3 regions of the Arthrobacter sp. TJ-240 genome follow, and region 1 is predicted to be linked to each of the others. Evidence: riboswitches for the same ligand, from Rfam matches in the RefSeq annotation. Region 1 holds a riboswitch; each other region holds the start of a gene.

Region 1 (9,354 bases):
GGCGTCACCGTCGAAGTCGACAGTGACCATGGTGAGGTCCGCGCCGGTGCGGAGGTGCGTGTCGACGACGTCGCGGTAGTCGAGGCGGTAGAGGTGGTCGGAGCTGAGCACCAGGACGAGGTCCGGCGCGAAGTCCCGGATGAAGGCGGCCTGGCGGAGCAGGCCGTCCGCGTTGCCGTCGGCGAAGCCCTCACCTTCCCTGCCGCTGAAGGGCGGCAGGACCAGCAGGCCGCCGCGCGTGCGGTCGAGGTCCCAGGGCCGGCCGTTGCGGAGGTGGTCGTTGATGGTCTTCGGCTGGTACTGCTCCATGATCCAGACGTCGGAGATGCCGCTGTGCTGCAGGTTCGACAGTGCGATGTCGATGAGCCGGAAGCTGCCGCCGAGGGGCATGGCCGGCTTGGCGCGGTGGTCCGTGAGGGCGCCGAGGCGGCCGCCCGCCCCGCCGGCGAGGACGATCGCGAGGACGCGGGGTTGGTGCCGGAACTGTCCGTGCGGGGCCATCTGACGTCCTCTCCCCGGCCCGCGCCGGGTGCTGTCGGATCCTCGGGACGGGGGTGCCCGGCCGAGGGGAATCGGGGAATCGGGGGAATCGGCACGACGCCGATGCCGGGCCTAGGGCGACCGGGGCGAGGCGCTCGCCCCGACCTCCTCGCCGTCGGCCAGGATCCAGTGGGCGCTGTCCATGCCGCGGAGGATCTTGCGGCCGACCCGCTCGAGGTCGGCGACGTCCTGCCCGTCGAGGGCGTCGAAGACCGTGGCGCGGACCTGTGCGACGTGCGCGACCGCGAGTTCGGTCAGCATCTCGAGTCCGGCGGGCGTCAGGGAGGCCGTCGTCACCCGGCCGTCGGAGTGGGACGGGAGGCGGGACACCCAGCCGCGCCCTTCCAGCTTCTTCACCACGTGGCTGAGACGCGAGAGCGACGCCGTCGAGCGTGCAGCCAGTTCGCTCATGGGCAGGCACCTGCCCTCGGACTCGGAGAGCATCGCGAGGACCGTGTAGTCGAACAGGGTGATGCGTGCCTCGCGGAACAGGTGCGCGTCGAGGCTCGCGGGGACCAGGGACGTCAGCGCATACAGTGCCAGCCATGCGCGCCGCTCGTCCGCTGTGAGCCATTGCGCCGCCATCCGCTCATTCTGGCACACCGGTTCCGGGCCGCCGAAGGGCTGCGCGCGGAGCGGCGCGGGCTTGCGGGCCGCCACCGGGGGTGCTTGCCGGAGCCCGTCCGGCGCCGGGGCGGAGCGGTCCCCTCCCCGGGTGCCGGATCCGGTGCGCGCGGGCCGGCCTCCCGGCCGGCGGTCCTCACGCCCGGACGATCTGCGACTCGCGCGGCACCTCGGTGCCCGTGGCGGTCCGGAAGGCGAGGGGCAGCCCACGGGCGGCGCCCCAGTCGATGCTGTCGGTGACCTGCAGGTGCACGTGCGGCTGGGTGCTGTTGCCGGAGTTCCCGCACTCGGCCAGCAACTGCCCGGCGAGGATCCGGTCCCCCACCCGGACCCGGAGCGATCCCAGGCGCAGGTGGGCGACCAGCACGAAGGGCCCGCCCCGCTCGAGGGCGACGACGACGTGGTTGCCGGCTATCGCCGCCGGCCCGTCGTGGATCCGGCGGGACTGGCCCGCGGTGTAGGCCAGCAGCGCAGGCTGCGACCTCCGCGCTGCATGGTCCTCCTCGCCGTCGTGGGCGATCACGACGGTGCCGGCGGCCGGCGCCAGGACCGGGGCCCCGAAACCGACGAACGCCTCGGGTGGTTCGGTGGCCAGCAGGGCGCGCCACCCCCGCGAGGCCACCCGGCCGTGCGCGTCGACGGGGACGAGGTCGATGGCGTAGGTGGTGCCCATCAGGTGGGTGCCGTGGCTCGGTACGCGGCGGGCGGGGCTGTTGCGGGCTCGGAAGAACCCACGGAGGGGATACTGCAGCACGACCGGTTCACGAGTGGGCGGCAGCACGTCGGGCCGGGAGGCCTCAGGCCGGAACGGTCGCCCGGTCGGGCTGGACCGGCGTCGGGTACTTGGCTGTCAGTTCGTCGCCCGAGGAGACGCCGCGCAGGCGTCGTCCCACCCACGGCTTCAGGTACTCCCGCGCCCATTGCGCGTCCGCCTTGAGCTGCTCGGCCCGCCGGAGGACCGGGCGCGCCTCCAGCTCCGGCAGGTCGATCCGGTGGGAGGCCTTCAGCGCCTCGAGGACGCGCGCGGCCATCAGCGTGTGTCCGGCGGCGGACATGTGCATGCGGTCGACGTCCCAGTAGCCCCAGTCCTGGAACTCGCGCAGCCGCCAGTAGTCGACGATCGTCGCGTCGCGCTTGTCCGCGATCTCGCGGACCCACTCGTTGTAGACGGCCGTACGCCCGCGGGTCTTCCCGAACACGGCGGAGCCAGCCGCGTCGAAGCCCGTGAACAGCACGACGGCGGCGCCGGCGTCGCGGAGCCGCCCGACGCCGTCGTCGTAGTGCGCCATGAGGGCGTCGATGTCGATGCGGGGCCGCAGGATGTCGTTGGCGCCCGCGTAGAGGGTCACGAGCGTCGGCTGCAGCGCCAGGGCGGCGTCGATCTGCTCGTCGAGGATCTGGCGCATCTTCTTCCCGCGGATCGCGAGATTCGCGTAGCCCCAGGAGGGGTCGGCGAGGATGAGCTGCTCGGCGACGCGGTCCGCCCAGCCGCGCACGCCGTTGGGGGACGCCGGATCCCAGTCGCCCACCCCTTCGGTGAAGGAGTCGCCGAGGGCCACATAGCGCTGGGGAAAGTTCACGTCCCAAAGATTACCCTCGGCGCCGGGGACGGCCGGGATAAGCTCGACGAAGCCACCCGTTGACACCCCGCACGAAGGACACCATGCCCACCGACGTTTCACCCGCGCCGACCACCGACACCGTCGCGGATGCCGGATCGGGCGGCCGTCGAGCCGCGCTGATCGTCAACCCGATCAAGGCCACCACCGCCGACGTCGAGGGCGCCGTCCGGCGCATCTCCGCCGAGGACGGCTGGGAGGAACCACTCGTGATCGAGACGACCGCCGATGATCCGGGGCACGGCCAGGCCCGGGAGGCGCTCGAGGCCGGGGTGGACCTCGTCATCGCGGCCGGCGGGGACGGCACGGTCCGGTGCGTCGCCGAGGAACTCGCCGGCACCGGGACCATGATGGCCCTCGTGCCGCTGGGTACCGGGAACCTGCTCGCCCGGAACCTCGACATCGCCGTCGACGATCCGGATGCCGCCGTCGAGTCCGCTTTCCGCGGGACGGAGCGGACCATCGACGTCGTGCACGTCACCGTGGACCGCGCCCAGGACGCCCACGTGTTCCTGGTCATGGCGGGGATCGGCTACGACGCCGCCATCATGTCCGACACGCGGGATGACCTGAAGGACAAGGTCGGCTGGCTCGCCTATGTGGACGCCGGGATCAGGAACCTGCCCGGCAGGCCCTCGCGCACCACCATCTCCGTGAACGGGGGCAAGCCCTTCGAGCGCCGCCTGCGCAGCGTGATGGGCGGCAATTGCGGGAAGATCATGGGCGGCCTGGAGATCTTCCCCGGCGCCAGGATCGACGACGGCCTCATGGACCTCATGACCGTGGCCCCCAAGGGCAGGCTCGGGTGGCTGGCCGTCGTGGGCAAGCTGGTCGCGCGCGGCAAGGGCAGGAGCAAGGATCCGTCGCTGGAGTACTTCCAGTGCCGCACCGCCGAGATCACGCTGCGTGAGCCGCTCGAGGTGCAGCTCGACGGCGACGCCCTCGGCAAGGCGACGCACATGGCCTTCGAGGTCAGGCCGGACTCGCTCCGCCTGCGGATGCCGCTCGGTTACAAGGATCCCGCAGTCGTGAGCGAACCGCTGCCCTGACGGGGCCTCCGGCAGCTGCGGCCCACGCGCCGGCGGCTGCCCCCGGTCACAGCCAGGGCTGCGGGTCGACCTTCTCGTCGTGGACCAGAACCTCGAAGTGGAGGTGGCACCCCGTGGAGTTGCCGGTGCTGCCGACGGCGCCGAGGGGGTCGCCGCGCTTCACAGTGGTGCCGGCCGGCGCCTCGAGGGCGCTCATGTGGTTGTAGGTGGTCTTCAGCCCGTCGCCGTGGTCGATCACGATGCGCTGCCCTCCGCCGTAGGCGTGCCAGCCCGAGTCGACGACCGTCCCGGCGTCCACGGCCTTCACCGGGGTGCCGCAGGCGCTGGCGTAGTCGACGCCCGTGTGGAGCTCCGTCCCGAAACCGCCCATGGGGTTGACCCTGTACCCGAAGGTCGAGGCGACCGTCGGGGACTCCACCGGGGCGCTGAAGGCCTTGCGTTCCTTCGCTGCCGGTGCGAGGGAGGCCGAGAGCGCCCGCGCACTCGCGATGCTCGGGGCGATGCCTTCGGCGGCGGGCCCCGCAGCCTCGAGGCCGAAGGTCACCGTGGCTCCCGCGGGCGCGGTGACGGCCTGCGATACGCCGGACGCGGGGGCAGCGTCCGCACCGTCGGCGGGAGCCGAGGTGGCCGACGGCGCGACGGCGCCCATGAGCAGGCCGGCCGAGGCCAGGACGATGCCGGCGGTGGCGGCGTTGTCCCGGAGGCGGGTGAGCGACGCAGGGACAGTGCCGCCCCGGGATGCCGTCCGGCGGGTCGCCGGGGGACGCGCGTCCGTCCGTCGCTGAACCGGCGACGGCGTGCGTCCGCTGCTGCGGACGCTGCGGCGCGACGGCAGGGACACGGTGGCGTTGTCGGCCTCGGCGGCGTCGCCGATGCCGTCGATGGCGTCGTCGACAGGGATGTCGCGCGCGGCCCGCTCCCGGGCCCGGAGTTCGCGGCGGGTCGGCGGCGCGGAGGTGCTGGGACGCGGCGCATCCCCGGAAGGAGTCGGGACTGCGGCGGGCGCGGACGCATCGGGTCCCGGCTCCACGGGCGCGACGCCAGGGGTCGGCGCGGGAATGGACGGTGCAGCCGGCAAGGAGGCCGCGAAGAGGGGGCTGTGCACCGGGTGGGGCTGCGCACGCAGCGAGCGGCGGTTCGGCGGAGGGGTGTGCGCGGAAAGCTGCGGCGTCGCGTGGTGCTGGTCCGGGCGGGCGTCGGACGCGCGACGGCGCCCGGACATGAGCGTCTGGGTCAACTGCATACCTCTCTCACACGCCCGCGAAGTTAGCTGTCGGATTCGAGCAAGAGTTGACTCGGCCCCACGGCGCGGTCCTCGGCGCGGCAGAAGCGCAGGAAGGACCGTGCTGTCGACTATGCGTGAGGGCTTCACCCCGAGGCGGCTCGTGCCGCCGGAATGTGGGTCCTCCACCCCTGTCACAGGTTGTTCAGGCGGTCCGCTGACAGGGTTAGGCGTGCGGACCTGAATTCCACGATGGAGCTTTGACTGCTCAAACATAGGCGAGGAAAGGCGAAGTTACAATTCCGTTATCCAGCCTGTGGACAATTCATGCAATACTGCATTCCGTCATCAGGAATCCTGAGGAAATGTGCGGCAGAACCTGAGTTTCGGCCGCGGAAAACCCAGTCAGGACAGCTCGGCCCGCCCCTTGCGCCAATACCCCATGAAGGCAACCTGTTTCCGGTCCACCCCGACGTCACGCACGAGGTAGCGGCGCAGGCCCCGGACCACGGCGGCCTCGCCCGCGATCCAGGCGTAGAAGGGCTGGGTCCCGGGAGGCCGTTCCGGGTTGACGCTCGACTGCACGATTGCCGCCTCGAGCAGCTGCGGTGTCTCCCAGAGGATGGTCCTGTCGATGTCCACGTCCTCCGGCTCGCTGCCGCCGCTGGCGGTGACCTCTCCGGAGAGGGAGACCCACCCCGGCAGCCGCACCGCGTTCCGGACGGCGGTCTCGAGCAGCTCCCCGTGGGGGCGCCGGCCGCGGGCGAGCCAGGTGATGGAGACCGAGGAGCGGGTGTCGATGTTCTGGAAGTCCGCGCCGTCCGGCACCTCGAGGAACGCATGGCCGCTGATGTCCTCGGGGAGCGACTCGAGGATGGCGCTGATCGCGGGCACTGCGGTCTCGTCGCCGGCGAGGAGCACGTGCTGGGCGAGGCCCGGGCTCCACTCGATGCCCCCGTAGGCACCCGCTGTCGCGCACTGTGCGGCGGCGGAGTTGGGTCCGATGACGCACACCCGGTCCCCGCGCCTTGCCGCTGCCGCCCATTCGGACGCGGGACCGCCGCGGCCGTCCTCGTCGAGGTGCATCACGAAGTCCACGTCGATCTCCGGCTGCGGGCCCGTGCAGCGCGAGGCGCGCACGGTGTAGGTGCGCATGGAGCCGCGCTCCTCCGCGTCCATGCCGAGCCACAGCTGGTACCAGCTGGACGCAGCGCCGCCGCGCATCATCCCCGCGATGTCCGGGCACGCGCGTCCGGCGGACGGGATGACGATCTTGATCCGGAGGTCGAGGGAGTCCCCGGCGACGCCGAATGACTCCAGGCAGGCGCCGCCGAACGTGATGCGGCGGAAGTTCGCGGTGAGGTCCTGCACGGCCGTGACGACGACGTCGAACGCCAGCACCATGGGCTCGGTGTCCGCCGCGGTGCGCCGGGCAGTCCTCTGTGTCACATCGGTCATGATGCCTCCATGCGTGCCGGAACGATGTCCTGCGGATTGGATCGGTAGCCGCGTCCCGGCTCACGGCCGGAAGCGGGGTTTCTGGTGGGAACGGCTGCGGGGGCACGGACGGGCTCGGCTGCGGGGGCACCGTGATGTCTGCCGACGGGCACCACCATCGGCGTACCGGACACGGGGTCCTCGATGATCCGGCAGTCGAGGTGGAACACACCCCGCACCGTCTCCTCGGTGACGACGGCGGACGGCGCGCCCTCGGCGACGATCCGGCCCTCCCGCATGGCGATCAGGTGGTCCGCGTAGCGCGCAGCCAGGTTGAGGTCGTGCAGCACCATGACCACGGTGGTCCCGGAGCGCCGGTTGAGGTCGGTGATGAGGTCCAGCACCTCGATCTGGTGGGTGACGTCGAGGAAGGTGGTGGGCTCGTCGAGCAGGAGGATCCCCGTCTGCTGGGCGAGCGCCATCGCGATCCATACGCGCTGGCGCTGCCCGCCGCTCAGCTCGTCCACGGTGCGGTCCGCGAGGGACAGCGTGTCCGTGGCCTCGAGCGCGCCCGCCACGGCGGCGTCGTCCTCCGGGGTCCACTGGCGGAACCAGCCCTGGTGCGGGTAGCGCCCGCGGCCTACGAGATCGGCGACGGTGATGCCGTCCGGGGCCACCGGGGTCTGCGGCAGGAGACCGAGCAGGCGGGCGACGGCCTTCGTGGACTGCGTGGCGATGTCCGCGCCGTTGAGCAGCACGGTGCCCTCGACGGGCTTGAGCAGGCGTGCGAGCCCTCGCAGCAGCGTCGACTTGCCGCACGCGTTGGCGCCGACGATCACCGTGACCTTCCCGGCGGGCAGCGAGACGGAGAGCCCGTCGACGACGGTCCGCTCGCCGTAGGCGAGCGTGATCCCGGCGGCGGACAGCGTGGCCGCCGCTCCCGGATCCATCGGTGGGCGTGGAGCCATGGTCAGCCTCCCTGGCCGGAACGGTTGGCGGTGGCGAGCAGCCACAGCAGGAACGGCGCACCGAGGGCGCCCGTGACGATGCCGACCGGCAGTGACGTCCCGGGCACGAGGTTCGCGGCGACGAAGTCCGCGCCCAGCACGATGACCGCGCCGACGAGGGCCGCCATGGCCAGCGACGGCCGGTTGCCGAGCAGGCGGCGGGCGATAGGCTCGGACAGGAACGCGACGGAGGCGACAGGGCCGGCGGCGGCGGTCGCGACGGCAGCGAGGGCCACGGCGGTGGCCATCAGCCCCAGACGGGACGCCTCGACGCGGATCCCGAGTCCCGCGGCGGCGTCGTCGCCCAGTTCCAGGCCGCGGAGGTTGCGCGCGAGGACCGCGGCTGCCGGCAGCAGCACCACGAGCGCGCCGACCAGCACGGTGGCGCGGTCCCAGGTGCTCGAGTTGAGCGAGCCGCCGAGCCACAGCACGGCCTCGCTCGCCGTGCGCAGGTCCGTGCGGGTGATGAGGAAGCTCACGACAGCGTGCAGCACCGCGGCGAACCCGATGCCCACGAGGATGAGCCGGTAACCGGCCACTCCCCCGCGCCGCGAGACGAGGTAGATCGCGGCCGCGACCATCAGCGCGCCGAGCAGTGCCGAGACGGACACCGCGGCTCCCGCGGCACCGAACAGCACGATCGCCGTCACCGCGGCCGCGCTCGCGCCGTAGCTGATGCCGATGATGTCGGGGCTCGCCAACGGGTTGCGCAGCATCGTCTGGAAGACCGACCCGGCGATACCGAAAGCCACACCGATCAGGAGCCCGATCACGGCCCGCGGCAGCTTGTTCTCCAGGACGATGAAGCTCGCCCCCGGGATGTCCGCACCGCCGAGGATCCGGAAGAAGTCGGGGATGGTCACGGTGTAGGAGCCGAGGAGGACGTCCATGGCGAAGAGCACCACGACGACGACGGCCGCCGTGGACAGCCGCAGCCCCGTGCTCCTCCGGCGACGGGCACGGGCGGCGACGAGGTGCGCGGTGGGATGCAGCGGGCGTCCGGTTTCGACGGCAGCGTGCTCGAGCGACGCGCTCACAGCTGGGCCATCCGCCGACGCCGCACGAGCCAGATGAAGAAGGGCGCTCCCACGACGGCGGTCATGATGCCCACCTGCACCTCACCGGGGGGCAGGACGACGCGGCCGAGGACGTCCGCACCGAGCAGCAGCACCGGCCCGAGGAGCGCGGAGAAGGGCAGGATCCAGCGGTAGTCGGCGCCGACGACGAGCCGGACCGCGTGCGGGATGACGAGGCCCACGAACGCGATCGGTCCGGCCGCGGCCGTGGCGGCACCGCACAGGACCACGACCCCGAGGGCCGTGACGCCGCGTGCCAGGTTCACGTTCTGCCCGAGTCCGCGGGCCACGTCGTCGCCGAGTGCCAGGCTGTTGAGGACCTTGCCCGTGGCGAGCGTTAGGACGAGGCCACCGAGGAGGAAGGGTGCGACGGCGCCGATCACGTCCCAGCCGCGCCCGGACAGCGTGCCGACCTGCCAGAAGCGGAACGCGTCGAGCGTCTCCTGGCTCGAGACGAGGACGGCGTTGGTGAGGCTCCCGAGGCCCGCGGCGAGGGCCGCGCCCGCCAGGGCGAGCTTGACCGGCGTCGCACCCTCCCGGCCGAGGCTCGCGACGGCATAGACCAGCAGCGCAGCCGCGCCGGCTCCGGCGAACGCGCACCAGATGTACCCGGAGGCGCTGCTGAGGCCGAGGACATAGATGCCCAGGACGACGGCGAGGGACGCGCCCGCGTTGATGCCGAGGATGCCCGGGTCCGCCAGCGGGTTGCGGGCCACGCCCTGCAGCGCGGCGCCGGCGGTCGCGAGTGCGGCGCCGACGAGCAGTCCGACGACGGTGCGC
Region 2 (9,354 bases), on a different contig from region 1:
CCGTGACCCCGGCCATGGACGTGACGGCCCCGCGGACCCTGACGGCCCGGGCGCTGGCCGCTGCCGCCGGCGCCGTCGACGCGACCCTCGTGTTCGCCTCACCTGCGGCCCTGCGGAACGTCCTGGCGACGTCGTCGGACCTCGACGCCGACGGCCGGCGCGCCCTCGGCCGGATCTCCCTCCTGCTGTCGGCCGGTGCGCCGATCCCCGTCCCGCTGCTCGACGCCGTCCAGTCCCTCGTGCCCGCAGCCGCCCTCCACACGCCCTACGGGATGACGGAGTCCCTCCTCGTCGCGGACATCGACCTGGACGGCATCCGGGCCGCCGCGGCGTCTTCTGCGGAGGGCGCAGGGAACGGCGTCTGCGTGGGCGTGCCCGTCCACGGGGCCCGCGTGGCCGTCAGCCCGCTCGACGGCGCCGGTGCGGCGACCGGCGCACCCGCCGCGACGCCCGGTGTCACGGGTGAGATCCTCGTCGACGCCCCGCACGTCAAGGACCGGTACTTCCGGCTGTGGCGGACGCAGCAGGACGCGGCACGGACCGGACCGTGGCACCGCACAGGCGACGTGGGCCACTTCGACGCCGGGGGGCGCCTGTGGGTCGAGGGCCGGCTGGGCCACGTCATCACCTCCGCCGCCGGCGTCCTGACGCCAGTCGGGCTCGAGCAGGCGCTGGAGACACTGAACGGTGTCCGGTTGGCCGCCGTCGTCGGCGTCGGCCCCGCCGGCACACAGGCCGTCGTCGCGGTCCTCGAGACCGACACGGCGGGACGGCGTCCTCGCCTCGCGGACGCTCCGCTGGCCGCCGCGGCCCGCACGGCAGCGCGTGGGCTCGGCGTCGACCTCGCGGCCGTGATCGCGGTCCCCGCACTGCCCGTCGACGTCCGCCACAACGCGAAGATCGACCGCACCCGGATCGCCGCGTGGAGCGGCCGCTTCCTGTCCGGCGGGCGGGCGGGCTCCCTGTGACGGTCCTCGTGACCGGCGCGAGCGGCATGCTCGGACGCGCCGTCGCGCAGCACCTGATCGCCGACGGGCGCGACGTGCGGTGCTTCCAGCGCCGCCCCTCCGGCGTCCCGGGCGCACAGGACTCCCTCGGGTCCATCGAGGACCCGGGTGCCGTCATGGCCGCGGTGCGCGGGTGCACGGCGGTGATCCACCTGGCGGCGAAGGTCTCCTTCACGGGCGCCGCAGCGGAGTTCGACCGCGTCAACGTCGAGGGCACGAGGCGGCTGCTCGACGCGGCGCAGGACGCCGGTGCGACCGACGTCGTGCAGGTCTCCTCCCCCTCGGTCGCCCACGACGGGTCGTCCCTCGTCGGCGCTCCTGCCGGCCCCGCCGATCCTGCCTCTGCGCGCGGCGACTACGCGAGGACGAAGGCAGCCGCGGAGCTGCTGGCACTCGGCCGCTCCGGGCCGGGCTTCCGCGTCGCCGCGGTACGCCCGCACATCGTGTGGGGTCCGGGCGACACGCAGCTCGTCGAACGCGTCATCGACCGGGCGCGCCGCCGCCGCCTGCCCCTGCTCGATGGCGGCACCGCCCTCATCGACACGACCTACGTGGACAACGCGGCCTCGGCGATCGTCGCCTGCCTGCGACGCATGGACGCCGCCCAGGGTCGGGCCTTCGTGGTCACGAACGGCGAGCCGCGCCCCATCGCGGAGCTCGTGGCCGGGATCTGCCGCGCGGGCGGGGTGGCGCCACCGGCATGGTCGGTACCCGGAGCGCTCGCCCGAGGCGCGGGAGCGGTGATCGAGCGCGCCTGGCTCGCCGCGGGCCGCACCGAGGAGCCCCCCATGACCCGCTTCCTGGCCGAACAGCTCTCGACCGCGCACTGGTTCGACCAGCGGCGCACGCGCGAAGTCCTCGGCTGGGAGCCGGACGTCAGCATCGACGAGGGCTTCGAGCGGCTGGCCCGGCACTACTCGCGCTAGGGGCTCCGGCGCGTCACGCTCAGGCCCTCCGTGCAGCCAGGACCTCGAGGTAGTGGGGATTGTGCATGATGCCGAGCACGTTGCCGAACGGATCCACCACGGACGCCGTCGTGAACCCGCCGGTCCCCCGTTCCGTCACCGCCTCGTATTCGGTGGCGCCCAGCCGGAGCAGCCTGTCCAGCGTGCCGGTCAGGTCGTCGACGTGCCAGAACATGACGGCGCCACCCGGCCCGAGGGACGCACCGGACGGCCCGTACCTCCGGTCGATGAACCCGAGCTCGTCCTCGTCGTCACCCACCCGGAACTCGAGGTAGGCGGGAGGCTCGGGGGGCGGCGGGAAGGCGTAGTACGGCGCTGTCCCCAGCAGTTCCGTGTACCAGTCGCGGGCGGCGGCGAGATCGTCGGCGTAGAAGGTGACGGTGGCGAATCCTCGAAACATCGGTGCTCCTCCGGGTAGGCGTGACCCGCCGGAATGTACACCCGAAGCCAGGTACGGCAAAGGGCGGGGTGCATAGCACCCCGCCCTTTGCGTGTCGCTACCGGCGTTCGCCGCCGGTCTGCGCCGTCTGTCCGCTCTAGCGGGTGTAGTAACCGTCCACCGACATGACGTCGACCGAGTGCACCTGCGTGCCCTGCGACGGGTTCAGCGCGCTGACCATCTGGCCGTCGCCGAGGTAGATCCCCACGTGGCTGCCACCGTTCTGGCTCACCAGGTCACCCGGCTGGGGGCTGCTGGTGGGCGTCATGGCGGCGAACTGCGCCCACGTGGTGCGGGGCAGGTTGATGCCCTGCTGTGCATAGGCCCACTGGACGAAGCCGGAGCAGTCCCAGGCGCCGTAGGCGGTGCCGCCGTAGACGTAGCCCGAGCCGACACCCTGCATCGCCGTGCCGGCGATCCCGGCGAGCGAGGTCCTCGGCGCGATGGAGGCGGCGGACTGCGTGCTGAGTCCGGTGGAGTTGCCCGGGGTCGCCGTGGTGCTCGCGAGCACTGCCTGCGCGGGCGCTGCCTGTGCGGGCACCGACTGAGCGGAGTACTGCTGCGGGGCGGCGGAGCCGCCCAGCGAGATGGACTGCCCGGGGTGGATGACCGAGGCGTAGCCGAGGCCGTTCGCCGCGAACAGCGCCTCGAGGCTGACGCCGTGCGAGGAGGCGATGCTGCCGAGCGTGTCGCCCGCCTGCACGGTGTAGGTGCCGGCCGCGGTGGTGCTCGCGGTGGACTGCTGGGTGTCGATGCTGATCTCACCGGCTGCGCTGGCGGGAAGTGCCGCACCGAACAGGAGGCCTGACGCGGTGACGACGACGGCGGCGGGCTTGCCGGCGACGGACGCGGTCGCGGTGACGGCGCGTGAGGCCGTGACGAGGGGGTTGGTGCGCGTGGGGACGGCCCGGTGGCGCGCGATATGGCTCTTGGACATGCTGTTGCCTTTCCCAAAGCCTGCGAAGTTAGCTGTCGGGTTCGGATGGGACATCCGGACACGCACCTGTCGACCAACGCCCCCAGGCTGGTCAACGCGTGTCTTTACCCCTAGGACTCGTTGAAGAGTCCGCTACTGGTTCCCCCGCCCCTGTCGAATGGTTTGTGCGAACGGTTCATCCTCATCGACAGGGTTCGGCTGAAAGAGGATGAGCGCCCCGCCGTGGTGGCGCGGGCGCGGCTTCAACGGTACGCGAGGGGTCCCGGATTGTCACGTTTGGATCACGAGGGGAAGATCACGTCGCAGGCCCGGGGAGGCTACGTCCTCGCGTTGCGCGGTCTCGGCTGGCAGTGCGGGCAGAGGTAGGAAGACCGGTTCATGAAGGACTCCCGGCGGATCTGCGTGTGCCGGCCCTCGGCCGCGCAGCGGCGGCACGGCTGCCCGGCGCGGCCGTAGGCCTCGAGGTCCCGCGCGAAGTAGCCCGAGGCACCGTTGACATTCACGTAGAGGGCGTCGAAGCTCGTGCCCCCGGCCGCCAGGGCGCGGGTCATCACGCCGGTGGCCGCCTCGACGATGCGCCGGGTGTCCGGGCGCCGCAGGGTGTCGGTGGGCCGGGCGTAGTGGAACCGGGCAGCCCACAGGGCCTCGTCGGCGTAGATGTTGCCGATGCCGGAGACGAGCCCCTGATCGAGCAGCGCGCGCTTGAGTCCGGTCCTGCGGGCACGGAGGCGCCGGTGGAAGGCCTGGGGGTCGAAAGCGGGGTCGAGGAGGTCGCGTGCGATGTGCGCGGCCTGGTGCGGCACGAGGGGCAGGCTGCCCTCCCCCAGCCCTCCCGGGTGGCCGTCCCCGGTGGGCTGCAGGTCGGCGACGAACATGCCGCCGAAGATGCGCTGGTCCACGAAACGCAGCTCGGCGGGCAGCGGCACGCCCTCCTCGTCGAGCGCGGCGGAGAGGGTCAGGCGTACCTTTAGGTGCTTCTCGCGCGGCGCGGCGGGCTCCTCGATGAGGAGCTGCCCGCTCATGCCGAGGTGTGCCATCAGTGCGACGTGCGGCGGGGTGTCCGCGCCGGCGGCATCCTCCAGAACGAGCCAGAGGAACTTCCCGCGGCGCACCACGTCGGTGACGCGCGCCCCGGTGACGTTGCCGACGAAGTCCTCGACGCCGTCGACGTGCCGCCGGAGCGACCGGGCGTCGACCACGTCCACGTCCTCGATGGTGCGTCCGGTCACCCAGCGGGCCAGGCCACGGCGGACCACCTCGACCTCGGGCAGTTCAGGCACTCAGGAACCGTCGCGCGCGTCGGAGGGTTCCCCGGCCCCGTGCACGGAACCGGCCCCTTCGGTGAGCAGCTTCCACGACGCCGCTGCCGCCGCCTGCTCGGCTTCCTTCTTCGACGGTCCGTGCCCGGAACCGTATCCGACCCCACCGATCAGCAGGTGCGCCGTGAAGGTGCGGGCGTGGTCGGGGCCCGTGCCCTCGACCTGGTAGTCGATGAGACCGAGTCGCCGCCCGGCCGCGGTCTCCTGGATGCGGGTCTTCCAGTCCGTGCCCTCGCCGAGGACCGCGGAGTCGCGCAGCAGGGGCCCGATGAGGCGCATGACCATGGCACGGGCGGTCTCGATGCCGTGGCTGAGGTACGCGGCGCCGATCACGGCCTCCATGGTGTCCGCGAGGATCGACGCCTTGTCCCGCCCGTTCGTCAGCTTCTCGCCCTGCCCCAGCAGCACGTAGCTGCCGAGGTCGAGGGTGCGTGCGACGCCCGCGAGGGCTTTGGTACTCACGACGGCGGACCGCCGCTTGGCGAGCTCACCCTCGGACAGGCCCGGGTTGTCCCGGTACAGGGCATCGGTGACCGAGAGCCCGAGGACCGAGTCGCCGAGGAACTCGAGGCGCTCGTTGGTGGGGATCCCGCCCTTCTCGTAGGCGTAGGACCGGTGGGTCAGGGCAAGACGAAGCGTCTCGGCGTCGATATCGACACCGAGACGCTTCGTGAGCTCTTCTGTATTCTTCACAACCGCATCAGCCGGCGCATCGGTCGGGGGACCCGCCGGCGCGTGGACACGGCGGGACGGATCCGATGTCAGACGTCGGCGACCTTGCGTCCCTTGTACTCCAGGAACAGCGGCGTGCCGGCCGAGTCGGTGACAACCTTGGCCTGGTGGGCGAGGCTGTAGGTGACGCGACCGTTCTCGAGGGTCTTGACCAGTTTGGGGGCGGTTGCCTTCCACTGGGACCGGCGTGCACGGGTATTCGCGCGGGACATCTTCCGCTTCGGGACAGCCACGGCTAACTCTCTTCTCTCTCGTCTGACTCTGACTTTGGTGCCGCGTCGTTCTCTGCGGCGGTGCCGGTCAGCCCGGCGAGGGCCGACCAGCGAGGGTCCAATACTTCATGGTGGTGGTCCGGATCGTCATTGAGCCGGGCTCCGCATTCGGAGCACAGACCTTTGCAATCCTCCCGGCACACCGGCTGGAATGGCAGCGACGTGACCACTGCATCCCTCAGCACGGGTTCCAGATCGACCGAATCGTTATCCACCCTGTGCTGTTCCTCGTCCTCCTCCACCGACAGCGACTCGGAGTCGCTGTAGAAGAAGAGTTCCTGGACATCCACGTCCTGCTCGTACCGCAGTGGCTCCAGGCAACGGCCGCACTCGCCGGTTACCTCGACGTTCGCCGTTCCCGACACCAGGATTCCCTCGTGCACCGATTCGAACCGCAGATCGAGTTCCATGTCGGAACCCTCCTGCACGCCGATCAGGGCGACACCGAAATCCTTCGGTGCCGGCACATGTTCTTCGACTGTCCGCATGCTGCCCGGACTGCGTCCGAGATCCTTGACGCTGAACGTCAGGGGCGAACTGAGATCGCTTTTGATGGTGACTCCTGTAGAACATATGACCGACGTACCATCCTACCCTGACGAGCCGGGCTGACCCAAAACGCCGCCGCCGTCCGAGGCCCGGGCCTCCGCCTGCAGGCGGGCGAGGACGGTGTCCGGGACGAATGCGCCGATATCCCCGCCGAGCGCCGCGACCTCCTTCAGCAGTGTCGAGGACACGTGCGCGAAGTCCGTGGCCGTGGGCAGGAACACCGTCTCGATATCGGCCAGGTGCCGGTTCATGGTGGCCATGGGACGTTCGTAGTCGAAGTCGAGGCCCGACCGCAGCCCCTTCACGAGCGCTACGGCACCGTGCTCCCGGCAGAACTCGGCGACGAGACCGTCCCCCATGGGCCGCACGGTCACCCCGGGCAGGTGCGCGAGGCTCTCGCTGCAGAACGCCATGCGCTCCTCGGTCCCGAACCGGTACTTCTTGGCATAGTTCGTCGAGACCGCGACGATCACCTCGTCGAAGAGGCGGGCGGCTCGGCTGATGACATCGATGTGCCCGTTGTGGATGGGGTCGAAGGACCCGGGGCAGACGGCGCGGCTCATGCCCCCCACGGTACCCACTCGGGAGCGGCAATACTGGTGGTATGACGACACACGCGCGGCCCGCAGCCCCGATCAGCACCCCGCCATGGACGCGGGCGGCACTCGGGGCGAACCTGCTCGGCAGCGACGGCCGGCTCGGCATCACCATCTTCGAGGAGGTGACGGCCCTCGCACGCAAGCACGCGGCGATCAACCTCGGCCAGGGGTTCCCGGACGAGGACGGGCCGCGCGAGATCCTGGACGCCGCGCGGGCCGCCATCGCGGACGGCGCCAACCAGTACGCGCCCGGGCAGGGGCTGGCCGTCCTGCGGCACGCGATCGCGGCCCACCAGGAGCGCTTCTACGGGCTGACGGTCGATCCGCAGACCGAGGTGATCGTGAGCACGGGGGCCACCGAGGCGATCGCCGCCGCGATCCTCGCGTTCGCCGGGCCCGGCGACGAGGTGCTGACGTTCGAACCGTTCTACGACTCCTACGGCGCGGTGATCGGCCTGTCGGGCGCCACCCACACCACGGCGCCGCTCCGCGCGCCCGACTTCCAGCCGGATGTCGCGGCCCTGGAGGCGGCCTTCAGCGAGCGCACGAGGATCGTCGTCGTCAACAATCCGCACAACCCCACGGGCAGCGTGTTCAGCCGCTCCTCCCTCGAGCTCATCGTCAGGCTGGCGGAACGCCACGGGGCGATCATCGTCACGGACGAGGTGTACGAGCACCTCACCTTCGGCGTGCCGCACCTCCCCGTCGCCACCCTGCCGGGAGCCGCGGAGCGGACCCTCACGATCTCCTCCGCCGGCAAGACCTTCTCCGTGACGGGGTGGAAGGTCGGCTGGCTCAGCGGGCCTGCGGACCTGGTGGCCCAGGTGCGCACCGTCAAGACCTTCCTGACCTACACCTCCGGGACGCCCTTCCAGGCCGCCGTCGCCCTGGGCCTCGGACTGCCGGACGCGTTCTTCTCCTCCGCCGCAGCGACCCTCCGGAAGAAGCGGGACCTGCTGGGAGAGGGCCTCCGCGCGGCCGGCTTCGAGGTCTTCGAACCCGAGGGCACGTTCTTCACCATGGTCGACGCGGCTCCCCTCGGCATCGACGACGCGACCGACCTCGCGCGGCGCCTGCCGGAGCTCATCGGCGTCGCTGCGATCCCCGTGGCGATGTTCTGCCACGAGGACGGCGCCGAGCGCACCCGCTCGATGCTGCGCTTCGCGTTCTGCAAGAGGTTCGACGTCATCGAGGAGGGCGCACGGCGCCTCGGCACGCTGCGGGAGCACGTGTGACCAGGACGCCGGACCCGCGGCCCGCCGGTGGGCCCGACGGTGGGCCCGACGGGGCCGACGAGTTCGAGGTCCCGACGCGGTGGCTGCCGGACTCGGGCGCCTATGCGGAGATCGACGAGGACGCCTACATCGAGGGTGCCCTGATCCTCAGCGTCGGGGGCGCCCAGCAGTCCCACGTGGATCTGCTCCACCCCGAGCGGGTCTTCTACGAGTACCTGCAGCGCATCGGCAACGTGGTCGATCTCGTGGGTGTGCCGGGCGAACCCCTGCGGGTCCTGCATCTCGGCGCCGGCGCGCTGACCCTCGTGCGCTACGTCCAGGCCACGCGCCCCGCGTCCGCGCAGACCGCGGTCGACCTGGACGGTGCGCTGATGGACTTCGTGCTCGATGCCATGCCGCTGCCGGACGGTACCGTGTGCGACATCGTCATCGGGGACGCCGCGGACGCCGTCCTCGAGCAGCCGGACGGCGCGTTCGACGTCGTCGTGCTCGACATCTTCGCCGGGGCCGATGCTCCCGCCCACCTGACCTCGCCGGACTTCGCCGCGCACCTCCTGCGGGTCTGCGCCCGCAACGGAGTGGTGCTGGTGAACGTCGGTGACGATCCTCCGCTCGCCTTCGCGCGCGCGCAGTGCCGGCAGCTCGCAGCCCTGGCCCCCGCGACCGCCGCTCTCACGGAGGCGGGGATGGTGGACGGCTCACGGGCCGGCAACGTCGTCGTCGCCGCACGCAAGGGCCCCTGGCCGGACGCCTGGACGCAGGCACTCCTCGCAGCAGGTCCCCACCCTGCCGCTGTCCTCGTCGGGCCGGCCCGGGCGGCGTTCGAGCAGATCCCGCCCCGGTAGCGGCCCGGCCCGCGGGTCGGCGCCATCTCCCGGACCGAAATGGTTGCGCTTGTCAAGCAACATTGCGGCCTCCAGCGGCGCTGGGCTCCTCCTAGCCTTGAAAGTGCTTGAGCAGCCGGGCACCGACGATCTTCGTGCTGAGAGACCCCCGACCATGACCGTGAACCACAAGTTGCGTGTGGCGATCCGCCTCGACCTCGATCTGCGGTGGGCGCGCATGGAGATCCGTGGATGCCTCACGGAGGAGAACTGCCCGGCCCTCGTGGTCGTCGTCGAACGCAGTCGCCGCATCCTGCGGGTGCCGACGATCGTGATCGACGCGGGCAGGGCGCAGCACGTCGAACGCGAAGGGCTGGACGCGCTGAACCTCTCCGGGATCCTCGGACCGACCGCACCTCCTCCCCACGGGCCGACCGGCGAGTCTTCGACGTGCTCGCTGGTCGTGCCGAACGTCC
Region 3 (9,354 bases), on a different contig from region 1:
GTCGTCGAAATCCACGGTCACGATCACGTTCGAGCGGTCTTCGGGACGGGCGACATACGGGCGGGCGACGGCGGACGCCTCGGCCCAGCGGTACAGGCGCCCCGCCGAATCCGCCGTCCGTGCGGTGGCGAAGGGCAGTCCGCCCTGCGCGTTGAGCCACTGCACCTGGGCATCGAGCGTCACGAGCGTGGACAGCGACGGCGTGTTGTAGGTCTGGTTCAGGCGCGAGTTGTCGATGGCGGTCTGGAGGTTCAGGAAATCCGGGATCCATCGGTCGCCGGCATCGATCCGCGCGGCGCGTTCGAGTGCCGCGGGGGAGAAGAGCCCCAGCCACAGGCCGCCGTCGGACGCGAAGTTCTTCTGCGGCGCGAAGTAGTAGACATCGGCCTGCGCCACGTCCACGTCGAGCCCGCCTGCTGCGGAGGTCGCGTCGACGATCACGAGTGCGCCGTCGTCGGCGCCGTCGATCCTCCGGACCGGAGCGGCGACACCGGTGGACGTCTCGTTCTGCGGCCAGGCGTAGGTGTCCACGCCGGCCTCCGCGACAGGATCCGGGCGTGTGCCGGGTGCCGACGTGATGACGGAGGACGCCTCCAGGAACGGCGCCTTCGTCGTCGCGGAGGCGAACTTCGAGCCGAACTCGCCGAAGGACAGGTGCTGCGCCTTCCGCTCGACGAGCCCGAACGTGGCGACGTCCCAGAACGCGGTGGAGCCGCCGACGCCGAGGACCACCTCGTACCCGTCGGGGGCGCCGAAGAACGTGCTGAGACCCGTCCGGACCCGGCCGACGAGGTCCCGGACAGGAGCCTGCCGGTGCGAGGTCCCGAGCAGCGACCGCCCCGCCGCCACGAGCGCGTCCACCTGGCCGCTCCTGACCTTCGACGGGCCCGCGCCGAAACGGCCGTCCGAGGGCAGGAGGTGGTCGGGAATACGGGGCGAGTCACTCATGCGATGCTCCAGCTGTTGGGCGGCAGGTACGGCCTCATTCTGCCCCAGCGGTCCCGGGCCCTCCATTTGTTAACCGGCTGCGGGAAGCCGCCCTGACCGCGCTCCGCCCGATTGCCGGGGCCGTTGCGCCATGGGTTAACCTTGGGGGGCGTGGGGCGGAGCAGTCCGTGGCGGCTTTGGCCTGCCTCACCGGCGTGAGGCATTCCAGCCGCGCACCCGCACCGCACCGCACCAAGGAGCTGAACCGCATGACGGACCTCATCGACACCACCGAGATGTACCTGCGGACCATCCTTGAACTCGAGGAAGAGAACATCGTCGCCCTCCGCGCGCGCATCGCCGAGCGCCTCCGCCACTCGGGTCCGACCGTCTCCCAGACCATCGGCCGCATGGAGCGTGACGGTCTCGTGGTCGTCTCCGGTGACCGGCATCTCGAGCTCACCGAGCTGGGCCGCCACAGGGCCACGGGCGTCATGAGGAAGCACCGCCTGGCGGAACGGCTGCTCAGCGACGTCATCGGCCTCGACTGGGCCTACGTCCACGACGAGGCCTGCCGCTGGGAGCACGTGATGAGCGAGCGGGTGGAGCGGCGGCTCTACGAGCTCCTCGGCAAGCCCTCCGAATCGCCGTACGGCAATCCCATCCCCGGACTTGCGGCCATCGGTGGCATCGAGTCCGAGCGGTTCACCGACGGCGTGGTGACCCTGCTGTCCGCCATGGGCACGTATGCACCCGGGAAGCAGGTAACCCTGGTGCGCCTCGCCGAGCCGATCCAGGTGGATCCTGAACTGCTCACGCAGCTCGACGAGGGCGGCCTCCGTCCCGGAGCGCAGCTCAATCTCGAATCCGTGGGTGACTACGTGTCCGTCCGTGTCCCGGGGGTCGAGGGAGCCCTGGAACTGCCGCCCGAGGTGGCCTCGCACGTGTTCGTCTCCGTCGCCGCCTGAGGACTCGGCCGCCGCCGCGCGGGTGTGCAGACGGTCCTCCGAACCGGCGTCGTCACCAAGAACACACCATTTCGTGATCGTAACGTGACAAACGGGTGTTTGTGAGGTAGCTTTCATCTCGTGCCAAATTCGCTCTAGATCCGGCACCCTCCTGCAAATCGCCTAGCTCTGCCATTGCTCGAGGTCCGTCCGCACCATCGCATGGCAGAGGCGGGGGAACCAATTTCTGGGTTTCGTAACCGAAATCCTTGGGGTTAAGTCGCTGCTTCACGCAGCGGCCGGGTGACTCCCATCCGAATCCGACAGCTCACCTCGCAGGCGTTGGGAGAGGCAATCCAACGTGTCCAATAGCTCTTCACTGGGCCGCCACCGTGCGGCCCGGAACGTCAGTGCGCTGACGAACCTGTCCACTGCAGTCACCTCCAACGCCGGATCGGTCGGCCGCCAGGCAGCCGTCATCGTGGCCGCCTCGGGCCTCGTCCTCACCGCCGGTCTCCCGGCCCACGGGGCCACCCCCGCAGAGCGCGAAGTAACGTCCTCCACGGCGTTGACCGTGAGCCGGGTCGTCTCGGCCGAGGTCACCGTCCCCGCCACCGCCACGGTCTCCTTCGACCGCGTGGCCGTCGAGGTCACCGCCGCCCCCGAGCCCGTCGTCGAGGCGCCCGCTCCCGTGGTCGAGGAGCAGGCACCCGCCGCGCCGGCCCCGGCCGCAGCGCCCGTCGCCGTCGTTCCGGTCGCAGCGCCGGCCGCTCCCGCCGTGGCTGCCGTCGCCGCACCGGCTCCCGTCGCCGCACCGGCTCCCGTGGCCGCCGCCGTCGCACCGGCTCCCGTCGCCGCACCGGCTCCCGTGGCACCGGCCGCAGCGCCCGCCGCCGTCGCACCGGCTCCCGCTCCCAAGCCCACTCCTGCTCCCGCCCCGTCCTCCGGCGTCGCTGCCGGCCTGGTCGGCTCGGCGTACGCCCAGATCGGCGTCGCCCAGGACTGCACCGCCATGGTCGAGAAGGCACTGCGCTCGGTCGGCAAGTCCGTGGGCGATCTCGCCCCGGGCCAGTTCTTCCAGTTCGGCGACGTCGTCAGCAGCCCCGCCCCCGGCGATCTCGTGATCACCGGCGGCCACGTGGCCATCTACGTCGGCAACGGCCAGGTCATCAGTGGCGGCCTGAACGGTATGAACACCGGCCTCCACTTCCTGGCCGACCTGCCCGGCGCCAGCTTCGTCCGCGTCCGCTAGAAACACACACCTGGAGTTATCCCCCATGCCTTCATCCGTCATGCCCGCACGCCATAGAGCAGAAGCACGGTCCGCCGCCGGCTTCTCCGAACTCGCCAAAGCAGTCACCTCGAACGCGACCGGGATGGGCCGCCAGGCCGCCGTCATCGTCGCCGCTTCGGGCCTCGTCCTGTCCAGCGGTGTCGCCGCCAACGCGGCCGACCTCCAGCCCCAGCGCGACGTCGCCGCGTCCAGCGTCTCCCTCGCCTCGGCCCGGGCGGCCGTCGTCGCACCCGCCGGGCCCGTCGTGTCCTTCAACAGGACCGCGGTCAAGGTCAACGCGAAGCCCGTCGTCGCCCCGGCCCCCGTCGTCGAGGCCCCCGTCGCCCCGGCTCCCGTCGTCGAAGCCCCCGTCGTCGTGGCCCCCGTGGCCGCAGCGCCCGTGACCGCCGTCGAGGTCCCCGCGGCCGTCCAGGCCGCAGCTCCCGTGGCCACGAAGGCTCCGGCACCCGTCGCCGCCCCGGCGGCAGCCGCCGCTCCGGTCGCCCCGGCACCGGCAGCCCCCGCTGCTCCCGCCGCGTCGTCGGGCGTCGCCGCGACGATCGCCGCAGCGGCCAAGGGCCAGCTGGGCGTCACGCAGGACTGCACCCGCCTGGCCAGCAACTCGCTCGCCGCCGCAGGCATCAACTTCCACGGCTGGCCGGCAGGCTACCTCTCCCTGGGGCGCACCGTCAGCGCCGGCGAGGCCATCCCCGGAGACCTCATCTACTACGCCGACGGCGGCATGGGCATGGCCCACATCGCGGTGTACATCGGTGGCGGCCAGGCCGTCCACGGTGGATTCAACGGCAACTCCACGGTCATCGCCCCCGCCGAGCTCGGTTCGGGCGGCGTCTACATCCGCGTCGGCGGCTGATCGGCGGACGCATACGATCACGGGAGGACCGGCACGATGTGCCGGTCCTCCCGTGCGTGAGCAGGTAGCAGATTCTGCAGTGCGCCACACGGACGCCGCGGAATCCCGACGATTAGCCGCCTGCGTGTGTTTTGCTTACCCTTGCAGTGTCAATCCGAAGCACGTCTCCCGAACCCCGGGATGGCAACCGGTTGCGGGAACAGGTCAGCATCGAGGCTTTGTTCATGCGCACTCTTGTTCTGAATGCAGGGTATGAACCACTGGCGGTGGTCACCTTCCGCCGGGCACTGGTGCTTGTGCTCACGGGGAAGGCCAGCGTCGTCGCCGAGGACGACGATCCGGTCGTCGGACCGACGGAAGTGCTGGGCCGGCCGTCGGTGATCCTCCTCAACCGGTACGTGAAGATCCCGTACCGGCACGACGTGACCGCCACGCGACGCGGGGTCCTGCGCCGCGACAACCACCTGTGCGCCTACTGCGGGAAGACCGCCTCGACCATCGACCACGTGCAGCCGCGCTCCAAGGGCGGCGCCGACACCTGGGAGAACCTCGTGGCGTGCTGCCTCAGGTGCAACAACGCCAAGGGCGACAAGACACTCAGCAGCCTCGGCTGGAAGCTCCGGGTGGTCCCGCTCCCGCCCCGCGGGCCGCAGTGGCAGATCCGCGAACTCGAGAAGCCGGCACCGCAGTGGAGCGAGTTCCTCGCGGAGAACGCCGCGTGAGCCCGGGCGCGCCGCCGTTCGACGCCATCGTCCTGGCCGGGGGACGTTCCTCGCGACTGGGCGGCGTCCCGAAGGCCGGTCTGGTGCTCGACGGCGAGACCCTGCTCGAGCGCACCTGCGCCGCCCTCTCCTCGGCCCTGCACCTGACCGTCGTGGGGCCCGTGCCCGACGACGGCCGCCCCGGGACGGGCACCGCGTCGTTCGTCCGGGAGGAACCTGCCTTCGCCGGTCCGGCGGCCGCCGTCGTCGCCGGATTCCGCGCATCGTCCTCCCGCGCCGTGACGCAGCCCACGGCGCCGTGGTGCGCCGTCGTCGCCTGCGACATGCCCCGGGTCGGGGAGCTGGTCGCAGTCCTCCTCGCCGAGGCCGCGAAGGGCGGCGACACCTCCCTGGTGGCGGTCGACGGCGGCCGCGACCAGCCGCTGGCGGCGCTGTACCGCACCGATGACCTCTCCGCCGCCGTCGACGCCGTCCTGGCCCGCGGACCCGCCGACAACCTCTCGATGCGAAGCCTCCTTGCTAGTGTGAGCACCAGATACGTCCCGGTTCCGCCGGGCACGACGCACGACGTCGACACCTGGCAGGACGCACGAGAGCTGGGTGTCGACGTCCCCTGACACCGCCCGGAGGGCCCATGGACGACCGCGAGAAACTGCTGCAGGAGTGGACCGAGAAGCTGCTCGCCGCCTTCGAGATCGAAGGGACGGACGTCGACATCGACGCCGTCCTCGGGCTGGCCGGACGGGCCGCCCACGGCGTCGTACGGCCGGCGGCGCCCCTCACCACGTTCGTCGTCGGCTACGCCGCCGGTCTCGCCGTCGGCAGCGGGCAGGCGGACGAGCAGGTGGCCATGCGGTCAGCGTCGGCGGTGGCCGATGCCCTCTGCGCGCAGGCCGCGGCGGAGCGAGGCACCGCATGAGCGGGGCAGCCGCAGGACGCGGCGTCGACTGGGCGACCGCCCGCACGCTCGCGCACACGGCGGGACGCCCCCTGCCGTTCCAGACCGTCACCCTGGCCGACGCCCTCGGGCAGACACTCGCCGAACCCGTCCACGCACTGCAGGCCATCCCGCACTACGCGTCGTCGGCAATGGACGGCTGGGCGGTCAGCGGCGAGCCGCCCTGGACGCTGGTGAGCCACGCGGAGCCGGAGGAGCACCTGCGGGGCAGGCCCTCACCGCACGCCGATTCCGGGGAGGTGTCGCTCGCGCCCGGGGAGGCGACGTTCATCCTCACCGGAGGAGTGGTCCCGCAGAACGCTCACGGCATCCTCCGGACCGAGCACGGCGCCGTCCGCGGCGACACGCTCGAGCGGAACGAGTCCGCACGACCCGACGAGCCCTCGCTCCACGAGCACGTCCGGCCCGCAGGGGAGGAGGCCGAGGAGGGCTCCGAGGCCATCCCCGCCGGAGTCGTCCTGAACCCCGCGCAGATCGCCCTGGCCGCGGTGTGCGGGCACGACACGCTCGCCGTCCTCAGGGCACCGCGCGTGTCGCTGCTCATGACGGGCGACGAGGTGATCGACCACGGCCTGCCGCACCCCGGCCAGGTGCGGGACACCTTCGGCCCCCAGCTGCCCGGGTTCGTGGCGATGCTGGGCGGCCATGTCGACGTCGCCGGCCGCGCGAAGGACGACCTCGACGACGTCGTGGCGGCCATCAGCGCGGAACCGACCGACGAGTTCTCGCTGGCGCGTGCCTCCGGCGACGTGCTGATCACGACCGGCGGCACCGGCAGCTCCTCCGCGGACCACATCCGCCGCGCGCTCACGGAACTGGGGGCGGAGCTGATCATCGACGGCATCGCCATGCGGCCCGGACACCCGACCCTGCTGGCACGCCTGCCCGACGGACGTTTCCTCGTGGGGCTCCCCGGCAATCCGCTCGCCGCCATGATGGCCATGCTCACGGTCGCCGCGCCGCTGCTCGCCGGACTGCGCGGCTCCGCGCTCGACGAGCCCCGGACGGTGGCCAGCGCCGACGCCTTCGAGCCGCTGCCCGGCAGGAGCCGCCTCGTGCCCTACCGGGTCGAGGCCGGGCGGGCGGTGCCGAGCACCCACCAGCGCTCGGGCATGCTGCGCGGCCTCGCCGCCGCGGACGGTGTCCTGGTGGTCCCGCCCGAGGGCTGCGCGGCGGGCGACGACGTCCCCGCACTGTCCCTGCCCTGGCCCGCCCCCGGGGCCTGAGGCTTCCTGTCCACCTCCCTGCGGGGACACGGGCGGGCCGGGTAACCGCCCGGGGTCGACTAACCTCGTTCTAGGACCGAGGCACGGACCGATGCAAGGAGCACAGCATGAACCGGGTCACCCAGCGACGCCGCATCACCAAGTTCCGTGTGGGGGCACAGACGGGGCGCCGCGAGGACGTGCTGGCGGGGGAGGAGCCGCTGGAGATCCGTCTCGGCGGGAGCGCCTTCACCGTGACCATGCGCACCCCGGGCGACGACTTCGACCTCGTGGCCGGGTTCCTCGTCTCGGAGGGCGTGGTCTGGGAGCCCGGCCAGCTGCCGAGCCTGCGGTACTGCGCCGGCGTGGACGACAACGGCCAGCAGACCTTCAACGTGGTGGAGGCCCAGCTCCGGCCCGGCGTCGAGCTGCCGGACACCGCGATGGAACGCCACGTGTACACCTCGAGCTCGTGCGGCATCTGCGGCACCGCGTCGATCGACGCGGTGCGGAAGTCCTCGCGGTTCGACCTGCACGAGGACGCCGCGCCCGTGGACCTCGGGATCCTCGCGTCCCTGCCCGACCGGCTACGCGAGAGCCAGAAGCTGTTCGACCGCACGGGAGGCGTCCACGCCGCGGGTCTCTTCACCGCCGAGGGCGAGCTCCTGTGCCTGCGGGAGGACGTGGGGCGGCACAACGCCGTCGACAAGGTGGTGGGCTGGGCACTGCGCGAGGGGATGCTGCCGCTGCGCGGGACCATCCTGCAGGTCTCGGGCCGCGCGTCCTTCGAACTCGTCCAGAAGGCGCAGCTCGCCGGCATCCCCGTGCTGGCGGCCGTCAGCGCGCCCTCGTCGCTCGCGGCGGACCTCGCCGACGATGCCGGACTCACGCTCGTGGGCTTCAGCCGCGGCACGACGCTGAACTGCTACTCCCACCCCGACCGGATCGTGGCCTGAGGGCCTAGAACGGGTTGAGCAGGCGCTGGACGAACCGGCGCGTCCGTTCCTCACGCGGATTGCGCAGCACCCGGTCGGGGTGGCCGTGCTCCACGACGACGCCGCCGTCCATGAAGACGACCTCGTCGGCGACCTCGCGGGCGAAGGCCAGCTCGTGTGTCACGATCACCATGGTCCACTGCTCCTCGGCGAGTTCCTTGATGACGGTGAGCACCTCGCCGACGAGCTCGGGGTCGAGGGCCGACGTCGGCTCGTCGAACAGCAGCAGATCCGGTTGCAGCGCCAGCGCACGGACGATCCCGACACGCTGCTGCTGGCCGCCGGAGAGGTTGAACGGATAGTCGTCCCGCTTCGCAGCGAGGCCCACCCGCCCGAGGAGCCGCTCGGCGTCCGCGACGGCGTCCTTGCGGGGCCGCTTCCGCACCCGGACGGGGCCCTCGATGATGTTCTCCAGGACCGTCATGTGGGGGAAGAGGTTGTAGTTCTGGAAGACCATGGCGCTGCGGTCCCGCAGCGACAGCGCCTCCTTCCTGGTGGCCTTGCCGCCGAACTCCACGGACGGGCCGCCGCTGAAGGCCACGGTCCCGCCGTCGGGCGTCTCGAGGCCGTTGAGGCACCGCAGCACGGTGGTCTTGCCGGAGCCGGACGGACCGACGAGCGCGACCACCTGACCGCTGCCGATGCGCAGGTCGATGGACTTCAGCACCCGGGTGTCGCCGAACGACTTCTGCAGGCCGGTGACGGTCAGGAGGGGCTCAGTGGGCGACATAGCGGTCCAATCTCTTCTCGAGTGCGGACTGGCCGCTGGACAGGACGAGGCAGAACACCCAGTAGATGGCGGCGGCCTCGACGTAGAGCAGCATGAACTGCTGCGAGAACGCGGCGATCTGCTGGGCCTCACGGAACAGCTCCGTCACGAGGATCAGCGACGCCAGGGACGTGTCCTTGACGAGGCTGATGAACGTGTTGGAGAGCGGCGGCACCGAGACGCGGGCGGCCTGCGGCAGGATGACGCGGCGCAGGGTGAGCGCACGGGACATGCCGATGGTGTAGCCCGCCTCCCACTGGCCCTTCGGAACGGAGAGGATCGCGGCGCGCAGGATCTCCGCGGCGTAGCCCGCGACGTTGAGCGAGAACGCGATGATCGCGCTCGGCCACGGATCGATGGTCAGGCCGATGGACGGCAGCCCGTAGAAGATGACGAACAGCTGCACCAGCAGGGGGGTGCCGCGGATCACCGAGACGTAGAAGCGGGCGATCCCTGAGAGCACCGCATTGCCGCTGATCCGCATGAGCGCGATGACCAGAGCCAGCGCCAGGCCGATCGCGAAGGAGGCGAGCGAGAGCGGGATGGTGCCCGTCAGACCGCCGGAGAGCATGGGCCAGAAGGAGGTGCGCAGCAGTTCCCAGTCCATCAGTCAGACCCTCCGCGGCCCGTCGGGTACCTCCACGCCGGCATCACTCGCTGACGTCGGTACCGAAGTACTTCTCG

The links. Region 1 has a riboswitch for cyclic di-AMP ahead of AC4D2C_RS10755 (M23 family metallopeptidase). Riboswitches for the same ligand answer to the same signal wherever they lie in the genome.
Region 2: it holds a riboswitch for cyclic di-AMP, as region 1 does, so the genes downstream of both, AC4D2C_RS07620 (C40 family peptidase) here and AC4D2C_RS10755 (M23 family metallopeptidase) in region 1, are expected to answer to the same signal.
Region 3: it holds a riboswitch for cyclic di-AMP, as region 1 does, so the genes downstream of both, AC4D2C_RS11210 (NlpC/P60 family protein) here and AC4D2C_RS10755 (M23 family metallopeptidase) in region 1, are expected to answer to the same signal.

The regions. Positions count from the first base shown of each region.
Region 1 is NZ_JBZCNG010000003.1:522,597-531,950, forward strand. It holds gene AC4D2C_RS10730 (glucose-1-phosphate adenylyltransferase family protein) at 1-501, opposite strand, end outside; gene AC4D2C_RS10735 (MarR family winged helix-turn-helix transcriptional regulator) at 613-1,125, opposite strand; gene AC4D2C_RS10740 (M23 family metallopeptidase) at 1,301-1,918, opposite strand; gene AC4D2C_RS10745 (SGNH/GDSL hydrolase family protein) at 1,962-2,744, opposite strand; gene AC4D2C_RS10750 (diacylglycerol/lipid kinase family protein) at 2,828-3,832, shown strand; gene AC4D2C_RS10755 (M23 family metallopeptidase) at 3,879-5,069, opposite strand; cyclic di-AMP (ydaO/yuaA leader) riboswitch at 5,073-5,276, opposite strand; gene AC4D2C_RS10760 (siderophore-interacting protein) at 5,460-6,512, opposite strand; gene AC4D2C_RS10765 (ABC transporter ATP-binding protein) at 6,509-7,459, opposite strand; gene AC4D2C_RS10770 (FecCD family ABC transporter permease) at 7,462-8,433, opposite strand; gene AC4D2C_RS10775 (FecCD family ABC transporter permease) at 8,532-9,354, opposite strand, start outside.
Region 2 is NZ_JBZCNG010000002.1:613,051-622,404, forward strand. It holds gene AC4D2C_RS07605 (alpha/beta fold hydrolase) at 1-968, shown strand, start outside; gene AC4D2C_RS07610 (NAD-dependent epimerase/dehydratase family protein) at 965-1,933, shown strand; gene AC4D2C_RS07615 (VOC family protein) at 1,953-2,372, opposite strand; gene AC4D2C_RS07620 (C40 family peptidase) at 2,509-3,348, opposite strand; cyclic di-AMP (ydaO/yuaA leader) riboswitch at 3,351-3,527, opposite strand; gene mutM (bifunctional DNA-formamidopyrimidine glycosylase/DNA-(apurinic or apyrimidinic site) lyase) at 3,666-4,628, opposite strand; gene rnc (ribonuclease III) at 4,629-5,360, opposite strand; gene rpmF (50S ribosomal protein L32) at 5,429-5,632, opposite strand; gene AC4D2C_RS07640 (YceD family protein) at 5,635-6,201, opposite strand; gene coaD (pantetheine-phosphate adenylyltransferase) at 6,262-6,783, opposite strand; gene AC4D2C_RS07650 (aminotransferase class I/II-fold pyridoxal phosphate-dependent enzyme) at 6,825-8,054, shown strand; gene AC4D2C_RS07655 (spermidine synthase) at 8,051-8,899, shown strand; gene AC4D2C_RS07660 (hypothetical protein) at 9,054-9,354, shown strand, end outside.
Region 3 is NZ_JBZCNG010000004.1:47,519-56,872, forward strand. It holds gene serC (phosphoserine transaminase) at 1-948, opposite strand, end outside; gene AC4D2C_RS11205 (iron-dependent transcriptional repressor DtxR) at 1,197-1,895, shown strand; cyclic di-AMP (ydaO/yuaA leader) riboswitch at 2,078-2,230, shown strand; gene AC4D2C_RS11210 (NlpC/P60 family protein) at 2,236-3,126, shown strand; gene AC4D2C_RS11215 (NlpC/P60 family protein) at 3,152-4,021, shown strand; gene AC4D2C_RS11220 (HNH endonuclease) at 4,246-4,743, shown strand; gene mobA (molybdenum cofactor guanylyltransferase) at 4,740-5,360, shown strand; gene AC4D2C_RS11230 (DUF6457 domain-containing protein) at 5,378-5,662, shown strand; gene AC4D2C_RS11235 (molybdopterin molybdotransferase MoeA) at 5,659-6,927, shown strand; gene fdhD (formate dehydrogenase accessory sulfurtransferase FdhD) at 7,035-7,862, shown strand; gene AC4D2C_RS11245 (amino acid ABC transporter ATP-binding protein) at 7,867-8,631, opposite strand; gene AC4D2C_RS11250 (amino acid ABC transporter permease) at 8,618-9,277, opposite strand; gene AC4D2C_RS11255 (amino acid ABC transporter substrate-binding protein) at 9,321-9,354, opposite strand, start outside.